3 regions of the Pseudomonas sp. GW821-FHT11G12 genome follow, and region 3 is predicted to be linked to each of the others. Evidence: riboswitches for the same ligand, from Rfam matches in the RefSeq annotation. Region 3 holds a riboswitch; each other region holds the start of a gene.

Region 1 (5,857 bases), on a different contig from region 3:
AGAATCCTGATCTATATTGATGGCAAACCGCCTGCGTCCCAACGCAGGCGGTTTTGTTTTCTGTCGAATCGGCAGTAAAAGCCGCAGCCAGATCAGGATGTTCTGCTTATGACGATGCCGGCCCGCCTCGCCCTGATGTTCTTCGCAGCGCTGCTCAGCGCTTGCGCCAGTCGCACTCCGCCGCCAGCCCCCGTGGTTCGCGCGCCGATTGTGTTCGGATCCTCCCAGGCCTTTTCTCCCGTTGCCGAAGACGTGCTGTTCCGCGCGCTCGGGCTGGTGGGCACGCCTTATCGCTGGGGTGGCAACACGCCGGACTCGGGCTTCGATTGCAGCGGCCTGATCGGTTTTGTCTACCGCGATGCCGCCGGCATCAGCCTGCCGCGCTCGACGCGCGAGTTGATCGTCATGCAGGCGCCGAATGTCGGCAAGGAAGGGTTGCAGACCGGCGACCTGATCTTCTTCGCCACCAATGGCGGCTCTCAGGTCAGCCATGCGGGGATTTACGTCGGGGAAGGGCGCTTCGTTCACGCACCGGCCACCGGCGGCACGGTGAAGCTGGACAGCCTGTCGAAAGCGTATTGGCAGAAGGCCTACCTGAGTGCCAAGCGTGTTCTGCAGCCGGAGCATCTGGCGCATAACCCGTAGTCAGCAAACTACTCTCTTTCCATTCTGTTATGTCCATCGTTCGATGGGGTAAAGAATGCGACGATTTGTAAACCACAACTCCGTGGCGAATTACCGTCATGGCCGACTGTTGTCGTGACTGCGCCGAGAGCGCTCATATCTGTTTCGTTCAGTAAAAGCTTTGTAGTTTCGCTCTCGTGCGTCGCACGAGTTCTATTGATTGCTCTAGGAAGATCATGAAGTTCATTTTTAGGAAGTGGAAGCTCAGAGTGCTGACATTTGCCATAGTGCCAGCGTTGATTCTAGTTGTTTTTTGCTTGCTTAAAATGGGTTGGGCAGATGCCTCGACCGAAGTTCCCGGTTGGGCGGTTACACCTTTGAATTCACTGGTTTCAGCTCATAAATCTATCTGGAAGCTAGTGCTCTGCGTGGTTGCAACAACGTTGGCGTATATCTACTTCAACATCCATGAAATGCCTAGGGCCGAAGCCGTGCGGGCAGCGCGTGTTTTTGACGTCATCGGTGGCACCGTGGGCAATGTATTTTATCTTTGGGGTGGAATTCTATTTGCGTGGTCAGTGGGATCGCGTTTTATCAGTTTTATCGAGCGGATTCCCGATCAGGAAATGGCTGCATTGATGTCGGTGCTTGTGGGTGTATTTTTTGAAGTAGCGATGCGCAAACTGAAGCATTCGGTTCTTCGCCACTGATCAATTGCGCGGCGTCTTTGGTTGGGCATGCCCGCGATAGCGAAGTGCGGATCTCGCTATCGTGGGCATGAGGTTTCTGGCTCACTTTGCCGCCGAAACTCGCCACACCTTGTTCCCCACATCATCCGCCACCAGCAATCCACCTTGTTGGTCGATCACCACGCCGACCGGGCGCCCCAAAGCGTTCTCGTCCTTGTCGAGGAAGCCGGTCAGCACGTCCACTGGCGTTCCGTTCGGTTTGCCTGCGGCAAACGGGACGAAGATTACCTTGTAGCCACTGTGCGGCTTGCGATTCCACGAGCCATGCTGGCCGATGAACGCGCCCTCCTTGAATTGTGCTGGCAACGCGTTGCCCTCGGCGAACGCCAGCCCCAGTGAGGCGGTATGCGGCCCGACGGCGTAGTCGGGAGCGATAGCCTTGGCCACCATCTCTGGCTGTTGTGGTTCGACGCGGACATCGACATGCTGGCCGTAATAGCTGAATGGCCAGCCATAAAACCCGCCGTCCTTGACCGAGGTGATGTAGTCCGGCACCAGGTCGCTGCCGATCTCGTCCCGTTCGTTCACTGCTGTCCACAGCGCGCCGCTTTTGGGTTCCCAGGCCAGACCGTTGGGATTGCGGATGCCCGAGGCGAAGATCCGGTGATTGCCGGTCGCACGGTCCACTTCCCAGATTGCCGCGCGGCCTTCTTCCTGATCCAGGCCGTTTTCGCCGACGTTACTGTTCGAGCCGACTGTGACGTACAGCTTGCTGCCGTCCTTGCTGGCGATGACGTTCTTGGTCCAGTGATGGTTGAGCGGGCCGCCCGGCAGATCCACGACCTTGATCGGCTGGTTCTTGATCTCGGTTGCGCCGGGTTCGTAGTGAAAGCGCAGCAAGCGGTCGGTGTCGGCGACGTACAGATCGTTGCCGACCAGGGTCATACCGAACGGAGAATTCAGATTTTGTAGAAATACCGTGCGGGTTTCGGCCACGCCATCGTGATCAGCGTCGCGCAACAGGGTGATGCGATTCGGGCTGGGAACCCCGGCGCCGGCGCGGCCCATGATTTTCTTCGTCACCCAGCCACGTATCCCGTTGCCATCGTCCGGTTTCGGCGGGGCATTGGTTTCCGCCACCAGCACATCGCCGTTCGGCAGCACGTAGAGCCAGCGCGGGTGATCGAGATTCTCGGCAAACGCCGCCACCTGAGTGCCTGCCGCTGGCGTCGGTTTCGCACCCGCCGGCCAGCCGATCGCCGGGGCGATGTTCACCGTCGGGATCAGGGTCTTGTTCGGTTCGGGCAGTTTGGGAGACGGGCCGGTGCCGTCCGAGACTTGCAGGCTGGAGGATTCACCACAGGCGGTGAGCCCTCCGGCGAGTGCGATGACGAAAACGAGGTGGGGCTTGCGCATTACTGATCTTCCCTATGAATGCATTCCTAATCATAGATAAGTACACAAGCCCGATGGTTCAACCGCTCAGCCGCGTGCCTCCTTGAACAGTACGGCAATGCCGGGGTGGTAGTTGCCGGCCTCGCTGCGCAATTTGCGATAGGCGTAGGGGAAATACCAGGCGACGGCGCAGGTGTGTTCCTTTTGCAGGTCGTCGACCATGTCCTGCAGTTCCTCGGGGCTGGCGCTGTGCTGGGCTTTCTGTGGGGCGACGAACAGGCAGCCGAGCTTGAGATCGCTGGCGTAGCTGATGCGCTTGGCGTCGCTGGTGATATCGGCCAGGGCCTGGGTCAGATTCAGGCTGTTGACGCGCGGCCAGCGTTGCGTCGCCTGGATGTAGGCGCGATCTTCGGCGCCGGCCAGGAACAGGTCGGCGCGGGCATTGCGCTCGCCTTCCTCGTTCTGCTTGCGGGTGGCGGTGTCGCGCAGGGTGACGAGTTCGGCCATCCACGCGGCGGCGGACAACAGGCCGAGGTTGGCTTTTTCGTCATGCCAGTACGGCGTGTCGTTGTCGCCGCGCACGGCGTTGTAGCGGTCGATACAGTCAAACCAGCGTTCCAGCACCGGGCGCAGGAATTCCAGCCGCGGATTGCTGATGATCATGCCTTGCATGGTGCTCTCCCTTGTTATTGTGATGTGCTCTCTGCATTCAAAAAGCATGGCTCTTTGATATCACTGCTGGCAGTGTGGCACAAGATTGGCGTCAGATAATTGATCGACGGCAGTTATTCGCTTTCAGGGGGCCTCTTCATTTGACGCTCCACCCCCAACCCTCTAACCTTCGCGGCTTGTTTCAGGTGCTCTGTGACCGCTGTCGACAGAGTGAAACAGGGAAGCCGGTGAGGATTGTCTTCAAGCGAAGAACCATCACGATCCCGGCGCTGCCCCCGCAACGGTAAATGAGTAAAAGCTGCGTCCGATGCCACTGCTGCAAAGCGGGAAGGCGCGCAGCCAGGCCAAGGCCGCTCATGAGCCCGGAGACCGGCCTGATCCATCCAGCGGCATCACGGTGGGCGATGCCAGGCTTGTTGCCGTCTATTCTTGTGCCTGCCCGCCGTTATCCAGCCTCAACGGAGAGCTCCCCCATGACTGATTCCCCCGAACGCGACGAGCGCCACCTGGCGCGCATGCAGCGCAAAAAAGCCGTGATCGACGAGCGCATCGCCAATTCGCCAGACGAATGCGGCCTGGTGCTGGTGCTGACCGGCAATGGCAAAGGCAAAAGCAGCTCGGCGTTCGGCATGCTCGCCCGCGCCATGGGTCACGGCATGCAGTGCGGCGTGGTGCAGTTCATCAAGGGCCGTAACAGCACCGGGGAAGAGCTGTTCTTCCGCCGCTTCCCCGAGCAGGTACGTTTTCATGTGATGGGCGAAGGTTTCACCTGGGAAACCCAGGATCGCCAGCGCGACATCGCCGCTGCCGAAGCTGCATGGGAAGTGTCCCGCGAACTGCTGCGTGATCCGTCGATCGGTCTGGTGGTGCTCGATGAGCTGAACATCGCTCTCAAGCACGGTTACCTCGATCTGGATCAGGTGCTCAGCGATCTGCAGGCCCGTCCGCCGATGCAGCATGTGATCGTCACCGGCCGCGCTGCCAAGCCGGAAATGATCGAGATGGGCGACACCGTCACCGAAATGGGCATGATCAAACACGCCTTCCAGGCCGGTATCAAAGCGCAGAAAGGCGTCGAACTTTGAATCAACCACGTCACTGCCCGGCGGTATTGATCGCCGCGCCGGCCTCCGGCCAGGGCAAGACCACCGTCACCGCCGCGCTGGCCCGTCTGCACCGCAATCAGGGGCGCAAGGTTCGCGTATTCAAATGCGGCCCGGACTTTCTCGACCCGATGATCCTCGAGCGCGCCAGCGGTGCGCCGGTCTATCAACTGGACATGTGGATGGTCGGCGAGCAGGAAAGTCGACGTCTGTTGTGGGAGGCCGCCGCTGAAGCCGATCTGATCCTGATCGAAGGCGTGATGGGCTTGTTCGACGGCACACCGTCGAGCGCCGACCTGGCGCGGCATTTCGGCGTGCCGGTACTCGGCGTGATCGACGGCACGGCCATGGCCCAGACGTTCGGCGCGCTGGCGCTGGGTCTGGCGCGCTATCAGCCGGACCTGCCGTTCGCCGGCGTGCTGGCCAACCGCGTCGGCACCGTGCGCCATGCGCAATTGCTCGAAGGCAGCCTCACTGAAGGTCTGCGCTGGTACGGCGCGTTGTCCCGGGAAACCGGGATCGAACTGCCAAGTCGCCATCTCGGTCTGGTGCAGGCCAGCGAACTCAATGACCTCGATGTGCGCCTCGACGCCGCCGCCGAAGCGCTGGCCAGCACCTGCGAGGTAGCGCTGCCACCGGCCGTCGAATTCGCCGCACCGGAAATCGTGAAGACCGAAAGACTGCTCGACGGCGTGCGGATTGCCGTCGCCCGTGACGAGGCGTTTGCCTTCACCTATGGCGCCAGTCTCGATCTGTTGCGGGCGATGGGCGCGGAGTTGAGTTTCTTCTCGCCGATCCGCGATACGCAATTGCCCGAGGCCGACAGCTTGTACCTGCCTGGCGGTTATCCGGAATTGCATCACGTGGCCTTGTCGCAGAACACCGACATGCTCAAAGCGATCCGTGCGCATCACGCCGCCGGCAAACCGCTGCTCGCCGAATGTGGCGGCATGCTCTATCTGCTGGATTCGTTGACCGATGTCGAAGGCACCCGCGCTGATTTGGTCGGCCTGCTGAGTGGCGATGCCGTGATGCAGAAACGTCTGGCCGCGCTGGCCTTGCAAGAGGTCGACATGCCGGAAGGCCTGTTGCGCGGCCACACCTATCACCATTCCCTGACCACCACCGAACTGACACCCATTGCCCGTGGCCACAGCCCCAATGGCGGGCGCGGTGCCGAAGCGGTGTACCGGGAAGGGCGGATGACCGCCTCGTACGTGCACTTTTACTTCCCGTCGAATCCGTCGGCGATTGCCGCACTGTTGGTGCCATGACCGACAACGCATTCACTGAAACCGAGCGCGAAGCGGTCTACCGCGCCATCGCCGAACGCCGCGACATGCGCCACTTCAGCGGCGGCACGGTCGAGCCTGA
Region 2 (5,857 bases), 760 kb from region 3:
CCAGATCGCCGCATCAGCGTCGCTGTCGAGGGCTTTGTCGAGTTGCAGTTCGCGATCGATCTGCGTGTCCCGCATCAGTTGCAGAATGTCACGCTGCAACTCCCGGGCGCGGCGTGGATCGAGCAATTGCGCTTCGTAATACTCGTCGGCCAGCAATTCGAGATTGCGCAACGGGCCGTAGGTTTCGGCGCGGGTCAGCGGCGGCATCAAATGGTCGATGATCACGGCCTGGGTGCGACGCTTGGCCTGGGCGCCCTCTCCCGGGTCGTTGACGATGAACGGATAGACATTCGGCAGTGGCCCGAGCAGCGCGTCCGGCCAGCAGTTCTCCGACAGACCCACGCCTTTGCCCGGCAGCCATTCGAGATTGCCGTGCTTGCCGACATGGATCACGCCGTGAGCGCCGTAGGTCTGGCGCAGCCAGAAATAGAACGCGAGGTACGCGTGCGGCGGCACCAGATCCGGATCGTGATACACCGCGCTCGGGTCGACCTGATATCCCCGCGCCGGCTGAATACCGACGAAGGTCAGGCCAAACCGCAAGCCGGCGATCATCATCCGCCCGTCACGGCACATCGGATCGTGTTGCGGCGAACCCCAACGTTCCAGCACAGCCGCGCGATTGGCTTCGGGCAGTGCATTGAACATCGTCAGGTAATCGTTCATCGCCAGGCTTTGCTGGCACGGGCGCTGATCCAGAGTATCGAGGTCGTTGCTGACGCCACCGAGCAATTGCCGGATCAGTTCGGTTCCGCTGTCCGGCAATTCGGCCGGCAGCGGATAACCTTCTGCTTGCAATGCCCGCAGGATATTCAGCGCAGCGGCCGGCGTGTCGAGGCCGACGCCGTTGCCGATGCGCCCGTCACGGGTCGGGTAGTTGGCGAGGATTAGCGCGATACGTTTTTCAGCGTTCGGCACCCGCGCCAGATCGACCCAGCGCCGCGCCAGTTCGGCCACAAAATCCATGCGCTCGGGTTGGGCCCGATAACACACGACATCGGACTGACTGCGCTCGCTGCGCCACGCCAGATCCTTGAAGCTGATCGGTCGGCTGATAATCCTACCGTCCAGCTCCGGCAATGCGATGTGCATCGCCAGATCCCGAGGGCCGAGGCCCTGCTCGCTCTCGCGCCAACCGGGCTCGTTGTCCTGGGCGCAGATCGCCTGGATCACCGGAATGTTGCGACGGAACGGCCGCAGATGTGGCGCTTCCGGGCTGGACTGGGCGAAACCGGTGGTGTTCAAAATCACCCCAGCCTCGACCTCATCCAGCCAGTCCTCGACCACCGACAGGCAACCGGGCTCTTTCAAACTGGCAACGGCGATCGGCAGCGGATTGAGTCCGGCAGCCTGCAACCGTTGGCAGAACACGTCGATAAACGCCGTGTTGGCCGCTTGCAAATGCGAGCGATAAAACAACACCGCCGCGACCGGTTGACCGGGCAGCCAATCGGTTTGCCAGTCGCTCAGTGCGGCGGTGTTTTTGTTTGGGTGGTAAATCGCCGTGCGCGGCAGCGTTTGCGGCTTGCCCCACACGTAATCCCGCGCCAGCCAGCGATTGGCCAGACAGCGGAAGAAGTCCAGCGCATTGCCCATGCCGCCCTGACGCAGGAACTGCCAGAGCCGGTCACGATCCTCGGCGCCCACGGTGCTCAAGTCGCTGAGCTCCGGGTCGGGACGGTCATCGCCCGGCACCAGAATCACCTGCACGCCACGCTCGGACAACTCGACCAGCCGCTCGACGCCATAACGCCAATAAGCGATGCCGCCATGCAGCGAAATCAGAATGACCTTGGCGTGGCGCAGCACTTCGTCAACGTAGAGGTCGACCGACGCATGGTTCTGCACCTGCATCGGGTTGGCCAGCCGCACGCTCGGGTAATCTTCGGGCAGCTGCTGCGCGGCTTCGGCGAGCAGCGCAAGGCTGGAGTCGCCGCTGCACAGGATCACCAGCTCGGCGGGGGTTTGTCCTAGATCGGCAATGTTGTCATCCGACACGAAACCGCCGGGCTGGGTCCTGAGCAGGTGCATGGCTTAAACGCTGAGCGCGGCGCGCAATTGCGCTTCGAGCTTGGCCGCGTCCAGTTCCTGGCCGATCAACACCAGACGCGTCACACGTGCCTCATCGGCGCCCCATTGACGGTCGAAATGCTTGTCGAAACGCGTGCCCACGCCCTGGATCAGCAAGCGCATCGGCTTGTTCGGGATCGCCGCGAAGCCTTTGACCCGCAGGATGCCGTGCTGAACCACCAGTTGCGTCAGCGCATCGAGCAACAGGCTTTCGTCGGCTTGCGGCAGTTCGATGGAGATCGAATCGAAAGCATCGTGATCGTGGTCGTCATGATCGTCATCGCCTTCACCGTGGTGGTGATCGTGATGGCTGTGGCGGCTGTCGATGTGCTCTTCGGACCCGGCACCCAGACCAATCAGCACGTCCAGCGGCAGACGACCGTTGCTGGCTTCGATGATTTTCACCGCTGGCGGCAGCTCTTCGGCGACTTCCAGGCGTACGCGAGCGAGGTCTTCAGGGCTGGTCTGGTCGGCCTTGTTGAGGATTACCAGGTCGGCGCTGGCCAGTTGGTCGGCGAACAGTTCGTGCAGTGGTGATTCGTGGTCCAGGTTCGGGTCGAGTTTGCGCTGGGCATCGACCTGATCCGGGAACGCGGCGAAGGTGCCGGCGGCCACGGCCGGGCTGTCGACCACGGTGATCACCGCGTCAACGGTGCAGGCGCTGCGGATTTCCGGCCACTGGAAGGCTTGCACCAGCGGTTTTGGCAGAGCCAGGCCCGAAGTTTCGATGAGGATGTGGTCGAGGTCACCGCGACGGGCCACCAGTTCGCGCATCACCGGGAAGAACTCTTCCTGAACCGTGCAGCACAGGCAGCCGTTGGCCAGTTCGTAGACGCGGCCGGTGGCTTCTTCTTCGGTGCAGCCGATGGTGCACTGCTTGAGGATTTCACCGTCGATGCCCAGCTCGCCAAACTCGTTGACGATCACCGCGATACGGCGGCCCTGAGCGTTGTCGAGCATGTGCCGCAGCAAGGTGGTTTTGCCCGAGCCGAGGAAGCCGGTGACGATGGTGACGGGGAGTTTGGCCAGTGTTTTCATCGGATGCCCTTTGGCAAGGTGGCGGGCATACGGGACGAGACCGGCAACACGGGTGCGTGCCTGGAGAGTTCGCCACCGGATCACCCCGCCCGGTTGAAAGTGAGAATCTGTGACGAGGCAGGTCTCCTGGCTGACGGTGTTCAGGCTTTGGGCCCGGTATTCGCTGCGCCTTCCCGCTGGCGCTTTGCAAAGCGTTGGCAGTGGCGTGGCAGCGAACAGCACCGTTCACAGTTGCGGGGGCAGCCGCGGCTTGGACCGCGTTCCCTTCTTAGCTTCGGCGTGGGCCGAAGAACCTCGAAAGCGCAAGGCTACGCAGGGTGTGGGGATGGGTCAATGGTTCGTGGAGTTTGGGAACGAGAGCATATCCGTTGCTTCGGGTGCTGCCGCTGGCGGTTTCGCTCTTACAGCGACTCACTTTTCCAAACGCCGAAAAGTAAGCAAAAGGCTTTTGCCCCGGCGTACGGCACTTCGCTGAGGCTCAGTGTTCCCTCGCTACGGTGTCCATCAGGGGGCATCGCCTACGGTTTGCTTCGCTGCACCTCCTCTCGATGTATGCGGCTTCGCCGCACGGCGCTGCGCGCCTACCCCCTGATGAACACCTCCGCTCGGCCTGCCGAAGGGGCAAAAAATCAAAAGCCAAAGCCAGAGCAAAGCCCGATCAAGAGCCCCCTCACCACTCACCACTCACCACGATGAGCGTTAGCTCGAGTAAAGCTTTTGATCTCAAGGCCCGTCGGCAGGCTGAGTGGAGGGATTGATCCGGGGGTGGGAGCGCAGCGACCGTGCGGCGCAGCCGCATGCATCGAGAGGAGGTGCAGCGAAGCAAACCGTAGGCGATGCCCCCGGATCAATCCCGGAGCGAAGGAACCCGAGCCACAGCGAGGGCCGAACGTCAGGGCATAGACCTTTTGGTTACTTTTGGGGCGTTTGCCAAAAGTGACCCGCCGTAAGGGCGGAACCCTAAGTGGCCATAACCGCAGCAACGGATATGCCCACAAAAACGGATATGCCCACAAAATTGACTAAATTCCCCAACCCATGGTCTCCTACACAACTTGTTACGGGTGCCCTGCAAAGGGTGAAACGGGAAACCGGTGAATCATGTGCTTTACTCTAAAGCCATGTCAGTCCGGTGCTGCCCCCGCAACGGTAAGCGAGCGAAGCGTCAGATCCACTGTGCCCAAGGGCATGGGAAGGTGACGCTTGCAGGTCGGCAGACAGCCACCCCTCGTGAGCCCGGAGACCGGCCCGCAACACACAGTACGCATCTTGCGTCACTGAACATAACAAACCCGCGGTGGGCGGGCGCTGTTCGAACCTCTGCGTGCCCGACTCGCAGGGGTTTTCATGCGCACCGTTCACCCGCTGACACTCCAGAGGGAAGCGCCATGTCGATCATCAGCAGCACCGGCAGCAACACGGACAAAATCTCCAGCACCACCACCCTGAGCCAACGCCTGACCGCTGCGATCTTCGCGTCGATCCTGGGTGCCAGCCTGGTCTATTTCGCCGGTTTCTCGCACATCGAAGCGGTTCACAACGCCGCTCACGATACCCGCCACAGCGCCGCGTTCCCGTGCCACTGAGACCTGACGACATGATCAAGCGTATTGCGCAGACCGCAGGTTTCACCGGCCTTCTGGCCGCCCTGCTCCTGACGTTGCTGCAAAGCTTCTGGGTGTCGCCGCTGATTCTTCAGGCAGAGACCTTCGAGAAAGCCGAGCCGGTTGCCGCCGTTCACGAACACGCTGCCGGCACCGCCGCCCACACCCACGATGCCGAAGCCTGGGAGCCGGAAGACGGCTGGCAGCGCGTGCTTTCCACTACCGGCGGCAATCTGGTCGTGGCTGTGGGTTTTGCCCTGATGCTGGCCGGTCTGTACACCCTGCGTGCGCCGACCAAAACCTCGCAAGGCTTACTCTGGGGTTTGGCCGGTTATGCGACTTTCGTGCTCGCTCCAACCCTTGGCCTGCCACCTGAGCTGCCAGGCACCGCTGCCGCAGACCTGGCGTCGCGCCAGATGTGGTGGATCGGCACCGCCGCGTCGACCGCTGTCGGCCTGGCATTGATCGCGTTCGGTGGCAACTGGTTGCTGAAGATCCTCGGCGTGGCGATTCTCGCTGTGCCACACGTGATCGGCGCCCCGCAACCGGAAGTGCACTCGATGCTCGCGCCGGAAGCACTGGAAGCTCAGTTCAAAATCGCTTCGCAGCTGACCAATGTGGCGTTCTGGCTGGCCCTGGGCCTGATCAGCGCCTGGTTGTTCCGCCGCAAAAGCGATGGTCAATACCACGCATGACCGATGACAGCGCAGCGCCGACTCTGGTGGTCGGCCTGGGCTGCCAGCGCGGCTGCCCGGCCAGTACGCTGCGCGCCTTGCTCGACCAGGCCCTGCAGGCGCATCGCATCGAACTCGAGGCGGTCAAGGCCCTGGCCAGCATCGACCTGAAACGCGACGAACCCGGCCTGCAGGAACTGGCGGCACAACTGGCGCTGCCGTTGCTGTACTTCAGCAGCGAAGAACTGGCCAGTTATCAGCAACGCCTGAGTCACCATTCGCAGATCGCTTTCGAACGCACCGGTTGCTACGGCGTGGCGGAAAGCGCCGCACTGGCGCTTGCCGAACAACTGATCCAGGCCCCGGCAAAACTGCTGATTTCCAGACAAAAATACGCCCAGGCAACCCTGGCATTGGCCGGCGCGGCGTAAATTCCCGATAATCCCCGCTTTCGATCATGAGCATTCTTCA
Region 3 (5,857 bases):
ACCGATCATCATGGCCGGAGCGGCCAGTTTGGAAAAACCGGAGAGAATGAAAATCACGCTGAGCAATACGCGGCCAATCAAGGCAGCCGAAGCTTGTTTGGTGTCGGAAGCGTTCTGTTCAGAAGCCTGTGCTTGAGCGATGTTTGCAGAAGTAGCCATGGGAGTATTTCCTTCAATGGGGTCCGGTTCGACTTGAACCGTCCGGATGAAGAAATGTTGCGCCTCGGCAGCTCATCTGAATAGCCGACTAATTTAGATCATTACGTTCGATAAAATAGGTAAGCTACATATTCCACGGTAACGCGCCCATGGCGACTCAAGGACACAGGCATGATCTCCGATCCAGGCACACCGACACTCGATCAACTGCGCGTATTCCTGACTGTCGTCGAAGTCGGCAGTTTTGCAGCCGCTGCGCGCAAGCTTCACCGGGCGACGTCGGTGATCAGCTACTCGATCGCCAACCTTGAGATGCAATTGGGCGTCACCTTGTTCGATCGTGAAACCACCCGCAAGCCGCAACTGACCGACGCCGGCCGCACCGTGCTGGCCGAGGCCCGGACCATCGCCAACGGCGTGCACGGTTTGCGAGCCAAGGTCAAAGGCCTGCTTCAGGGGCTGGAAGCCGAAGTGCACGTGGTGCTCGACGTGATGTTGCCCGCCGAGCGCGTGGTGGATGCGCTGAAATCCTTTCGGGAAGAATTCCCCACCGTCGCCCTGCACCTGCACATGGAAGCACTCGGCGCCGTGACTGAACGGGTGATCAATCGCGGCGCGGTGGTCGGCGTCAGCGGGCCCATGAACGACGGCATCAACGGTATCGAAAGAATCGGCATCGGCAGCGTCGAGCTGATTCCGGTGGCAGCGCCAAATCATCCGCTGGCTTCGGGCGAAGCCAACGTTCCCGGTGCCGGACGTGAGCATACGCAACTGGTGCTGTCCGATCGCTCACGCCTGACCAAAGACAGGGAGTTCGCCGTGCTGAGCAACCGCACCTGGCGCCTGGCGGACCTGGGTGCCAAACACATGTTGCTGCGCGAGGGCATCGGCTGGGGGAATATGCCGAAGCCGATGATTCAGGAGGATCTGGACAGCGGCCGACTGGTACAACTGGATTTGTCGGAGTACGCCAGCGGGCAATACACCTTCGATGCGATCTACCGTACCGATGTGCCACCGGGGCCGGCGGCGCGGTGGTTGATCGAGCGGTTTGTACAACAAGGCAAGGCGCACGTGACGGCTGTCTGAAGCGCCCGCGAAACCAATTGATATTTCACTGAAAAAAGAGCACGACATGGAGTTATCTTTGATCAAAGAAATGTTCGAGTATTCGGCTTACGCCATTCTCGGAATTCTGGGTCTGTTTATTTGTTTTTGCGGGTTGTTCGTTTGGCAAAGCCGTTTATTGCCAAGCCGGCTGAATGACATTGGTTGGAAAAGAGTTGATTACGCCTGGATCATCGCGGGCTCGATGGGCCTCATATTTCAATTTATCCAGGTTGGCCTGGACTCAAAGCTTTCAAACCTGAGAGTGGAAGAAACCTTTGGTCAGCTTTCTGCCCAGTCCCTGAATATCGCAGCAGACGAGTTAAGCGATGCCAGAATCTGCTTGCCAATTTCAGTGAAAAAAGACGACGTACTGGAGCGCGAATCAGCCCAGCAGCTCGCTAGCGCCTGTGATCTGTTTCAAAAAATTCGTCCTGTAAACCGCGTGGACACTAAAGTAGACAGAAACGTTTTCATGAATTACGACAGCGTTTTTCCAGAGGCTGAAAGATTTTCCGATCCGCTGATCGTTGAACAAGTGAAGCGCTTCAAACGGGCCTACGCCGATTACGAGGAACAGGCTCAGGCATTACACAAAACGCAATACGCTGCCTACGTCTACGAACGGTACCTGAAACTCCTTCAATTAATGGCAACACCTCTTCTGGTGGTCGCGGTTGCCCTCAGATTGGCCAAGGTGAAGGGTGAAATTCGATTAAAAACCCACCCTATGGAAAATAAACCGGACAACTCCATCTCCCCGCAAGCGCTGGCCAATGCGGTAAAGGGACTGGCAACTTCGGCCCAAGTGGACGACCTGGTCGTCAGGCTCAATAAACTCGAAAGTTCAAACCGGCTCAAACTGAACATTATCTTCATAATGATGTTTGTACTCGGCGCGGGGATTATCTCGGTGTTTATGCTCTCGAACGTTCACTAGAACCAGAACTTCAGTGATTCAATTATCAGGGTTCGCCGCAATCTCGCGCCTGCGTCGCAGGAGCTTTACATCCTTCAACGAAGTTGACGAGCGGTCATCCGAATGTTCAGATGCCGCCCTGTTTCAGGTGTCCCATGCCGCCGTGCATGGGGTGAAACGGGAAACCGGTACGTTCTTTTCGAACAAGTCCGGTGCTGCCCCCGCAACGGTAGGCGCGTGATGCTTTCGACACACCACTGTGGCCAGACGGCCATGGGAAGGTGAAAGCATCCATACGCGCAAGCCCGGAGACCGGCCTGAAATTCTGTTTGGCAAAATCCTGCGGTGGGCGGGCATGGGCCGGTGTCGGCGTGTGCGCGATGCCTTCTCCTGCATGCTCTTCTGCGAAGATCCTTTCGAGAAGACAATGATTCGACCTTTCAACACTCCGGCTCCATCCCTGTTGCTTGGCTGTCTGTTCAGCCCCCTGTTGCTGGCGGACGACGCGCCGCTCGAACTCACTCAGCAAATCGTTTCCGCGCCGTCCGTGGAGTCCACGACCGTGGCCGACATGGCGCAATTCGGCAGCAAGGTCGAGATCGTCACCCGCGAGCAGATCGAGCGCGCCGGCCCCAGCGCCGATGTCAGCCGCGTCATGCAGATGTTCATTCCCGGCCTGTACGTCGCGCCGAAAAACGGCCCGTTCGACTACGGCACCTATTCCCTGCTGGGCGGGCGCAACGATGACACGCTGATCCTGCTCGACGGCGTGCGTCTGAACAATCGCCTGTACGGCGGCCTGTACCTGGACACCCTGCCGGCCAACGCCATCGAACGCATCGAAGTGCTCAAGGGTGGGCAGAGCCTGCTGTTCGGCACTCAGGCCGTGTCCGGCGTGATCAACATCGTGACTCGCAGCCCGCAGAGCCGCAAAGCCTCCGGCGAAGTGAACATGGGCGTGGATACCTTCGGTGGCACCACCGAGGATGCGCGGGTCGAGAACATCTTCACCAACGGTTTCGGCGACCTGGGCTTGCTGGCCTACGTCAGTCATAACGTCTCGGACGGCTATCAGCCGTTTCGCAATCGCGACATCAAGAACGACAGCGAAAAGAAGCGCGCCTACGAAGTCACCACCTTCGGCGGCAAGGCGATTCAGTCCTTTGGCGACGACGCGCGCATGGAGCTGTTCTACCAATACGCCGACGCCAACCTCGACTTCGCCCGCCCGGTCGACAACCACAAGACCACCAACGACCGCGTCCAGCAGATCGCCACGGCGACCTTCGAACAGAACATCAACGAGCGCCTGAGCTACTTCGTCAAAGGCCACATCAACGACTGGGACACCCGCTACACGCGCATCAACAACACCGCCAATGGCGGCACCAGAACCATCAATCACAACGACTACTGGGGCTTCACCGACTGGGGTGTGCAGACCGAAGGCAAGGCTGAATTGCCCGGCGGCCATGTGCTGGTGTTCGGTACGGACAACCAATGGTTCAAAGGCCAGGACGATGTGCTGATCATCGACAATGACAAGGCAGAAGCCCACGCGCTGTACACCCAGTTGCGCCCGCAGATCGACGCCCTGCCCGACTGGCACCCGAGCATCGGCATTCGTCACGAAGCCATGAGCGGCGGCGACAGCGCCACGGTCGGCATGCTCACTTCGCTGTATGACCTCAATGAACACTGGGCACTGCGCGGCCAGTACGGCACGGCCTACAAACTGCCGAACGCCGAGCAACTGTTCGTCAACGAACCGGGTGACGAGTTGGGTAACCGCAACCTGAAACCGGAGAAAAGTCGCAACGCCGAACTCGGTCTCGACTACAAAGGCCTGCTGCTCGACCGCGAGTTCAGTGCCAGCGTTACCCTGTTCAAACGCAAGATCGACGACCTGATCACCCTCGACGACATCCAGTGGGTCAACGGCCAGGGGCGGATCCAGATGCGCGGTTTCGAGGCGGACGCGAAACTGGCGCTCAACGAGCAATGGAGCCTGCAAGCGGACATGACTCGCAACCTCACCGAATCGCGCGCCGGGGTGACGCTGAACGATGTGCCGAGCTTCTTCGCCCGCTCGCGCATCGGTTACGAGTCGGTTGACCGGATGTGGGGCGCCGGCGGTGCGATCCGCTATATCCGCGATGTGATCAGCTCGAAACAGGTCGAGTACGGCCATTACTCCGTGGTGGACGCCGACGCTTATCGCTACCTGGACGGCGCGCACCAGCACCGGTTGAGCCTGCTGGTGGAAAACCTGTTCGACCGCGATTACGTCACCAGCCACTCGAACAACGTCGACAACCTCGGACGGCCGTTCACCTCCGAAGTGCGCTACACGTACCGTTTCTGATGGCTGAAATCAAAACCATCGACGGCGTCGACACGCACCCGGACTGGTCGCATGTTCCCGCCCATGCCCGCCACGTATTCCTCTGCACCGGCCCGCGCTGCACCCAGCGCGGCGCCTTGCAGATATGGAAAACCCTGCGTCGGCACTTGCTGGCGCATGACCGCATCGAGACCCCCGGCGGCGTTTTGCTGACCCGCACGCACTGTCAATTCCCGTGCAACCTGGGGCCGGTCATGACGGTGTATCCGGAGACCTGCTGGTATGGCGTGCGCAGCCACGCGGATGCGCAACGGCTGGTCGAAGTGCACCTGGTGGGCGGCGAAGTGCTCGAGGATCTGTTGATCAAGGAGCGCTCGTGAGAACGCTGTGCTTTCTGGCGGGCGCCCTGCTCTGCGCTTCTCCGATTCTGGCAGATGATTACCGCAATTGTGGCGAGACCTGGCACCTGCCGGCATCACCACCGTCGCGGATTGTGGCCCTCAATCAGCATGCGGCCGATCTCGTGTTGGCGTTGGGCGCGGGCCCGACGCTGGCAGGCGTTGCCTATCTGGATGACACCGGTACGCCGCAATCCGAGTACTTCGGCGTGCCAGTGATCTCGCCCCGCTATCCATCGAGCGAAGTACTGTACGCGCAGAAACCGGATCTCGTGGTCGGCGGCTTCGCCACGGCGTTTGGCAACGGCGTGACGTCACGCAGCGGACTGGGGCGCAACGGCGTGGCTTCGTACTTGCTGGAATCGGCCTGCAACGGACATTCGCTGGATTACTTCGAACACATCCGCAACGACCTCTCGACCCTCGGTGCCTTGCTGCACAAGCAGCAGCGCGCTCGGGAACTGAGCGATGCAATGGATGCCGATCTGGAAAAGGCCAAGGCGTTAACCCGCCCGGGCAGGCCACTGTCAGTGTTCTATCTCGACAGCGAGGTCAATGGTCTCGACAGCGAAGGTCGACGGGGTTTCGTCACCACCCTGCTGGCCGCAGCCGGGGCTGGAAACCTGTTCGCCGAGATCAATCAATACCGGGTGACCGTCAGCCGCGAAACCCTGCTCGCCAGTGATCCGGATGTGATCCTGCTGGCCGACGCGCAATGGTCGCCGGCCAGTCGCAAGCGTCAGTTGCTGATGCAAGATCCGGTGCTGTCGACCCTGCGGGCCGTACGCCAGAACCGGATGATCGATATTTCCTTCACGCATCTGTTGCCGACGGTGGGCAGTGGTCGGGTGGCGCTGGAGTTGGCGCGACAGCTCAAGGCATTGAGTCCTTAAAGGGGACAGATTTATTTTTCCTGCCTCCGGCTGAAAG

What was found. Region 3 has a riboswitch for cobalamin ahead of AC1RR7_RS07315 (TonB-dependent receptor plug domain-containing protein). Riboswitches for the same ligand answer to the same signal wherever they lie in the genome.
Region 1: it holds a riboswitch for cobalamin, as region 3 does, so the genes downstream of both, cobO (cob(I)yrinic acid a,c-diamide adenosyltransferase) here and AC1RR7_RS07315 (TonB-dependent receptor plug domain-containing protein) in region 3, are expected to answer to the same signal.
Region 2: it holds a riboswitch for cobalamin, as region 3 does, so the genes downstream of both, cobW (cobalamin biosynthesis protein CobW) here and AC1RR7_RS07315 (TonB-dependent receptor plug domain-containing protein) in region 3, are expected to answer to the same signal.

Annotation. Positions count from the first base shown of each region.
Region 1 covers NZ_JBXARH010000012.1:187,648-193,504, forward strand. The annotation lists gene AC1RR7_RS28290 (C40 family peptidase) at 109-645, shown strand; gene AC1RR7_RS28295 (hypothetical protein) at 861-1,334, shown strand; gene AC1RR7_RS28300 (PQQ-dependent sugar dehydrogenase) at 1,416-2,729, opposite strand; gene AC1RR7_RS28305 (hypothetical protein) at 2,796-3,380, opposite strand; cobalamin riboswitch at 3,547-3,772, shown strand; gene cobO (cob(I)yrinic acid a,c-diamide adenosyltransferase) at 3,854-4,465, shown strand; gene AC1RR7_RS28315 (cobyrinic acid a,c-diamide synthase CobB) at 4,462-5,757, shown strand; gene bluB (5,6-dimethylbenzimidazole synthase) at 5,754-5,857, shown strand, end outside.
Region 2 covers NZ_JBXARH010000001.1:879,430-885,286, reverse strand. The annotation lists gene cobN (cobaltochelatase subunit CobN) at 1-2,031, opposite strand, end outside; gene cobW (cobalamin biosynthesis protein CobW) at 2,035-3,108, opposite strand; cobalamin riboswitch at 3,208-3,420, opposite strand; cobalamin riboswitch at 4,154-4,374, shown strand; gene AC1RR7_RS04015 (CbtB domain-containing protein) at 4,497-4,694, shown strand; gene AC1RR7_RS04010 (CbtA family protein) at 4,706-5,407, shown strand; gene AC1RR7_RS04005 (cobalamin biosynthesis protein) at 5,404-5,817, shown strand.
Region 3 covers NZ_JBXARH010000001.1:1,635,131-1,640,987, forward strand. The annotation lists gene AC1RR7_RS07300 (DoxX family protein) at 1-159, opposite strand, end outside; gene AC1RR7_RS07305 (LysR family transcriptional regulator) at 331-1,248, shown strand; gene AC1RR7_RS07310 (hypothetical protein) at 1,295-2,206, shown strand; cobalamin riboswitch at 2,315-2,520, shown strand; gene AC1RR7_RS07315 (TonB-dependent receptor plug domain-containing protein) at 2,613-4,550, shown strand; gene AC1RR7_RS07320 ((2Fe-2S) ferredoxin domain-containing protein) at 4,550-4,909, shown strand; gene AC1RR7_RS07325 (ABC transporter substrate-binding protein) at 4,906-5,820, shown strand.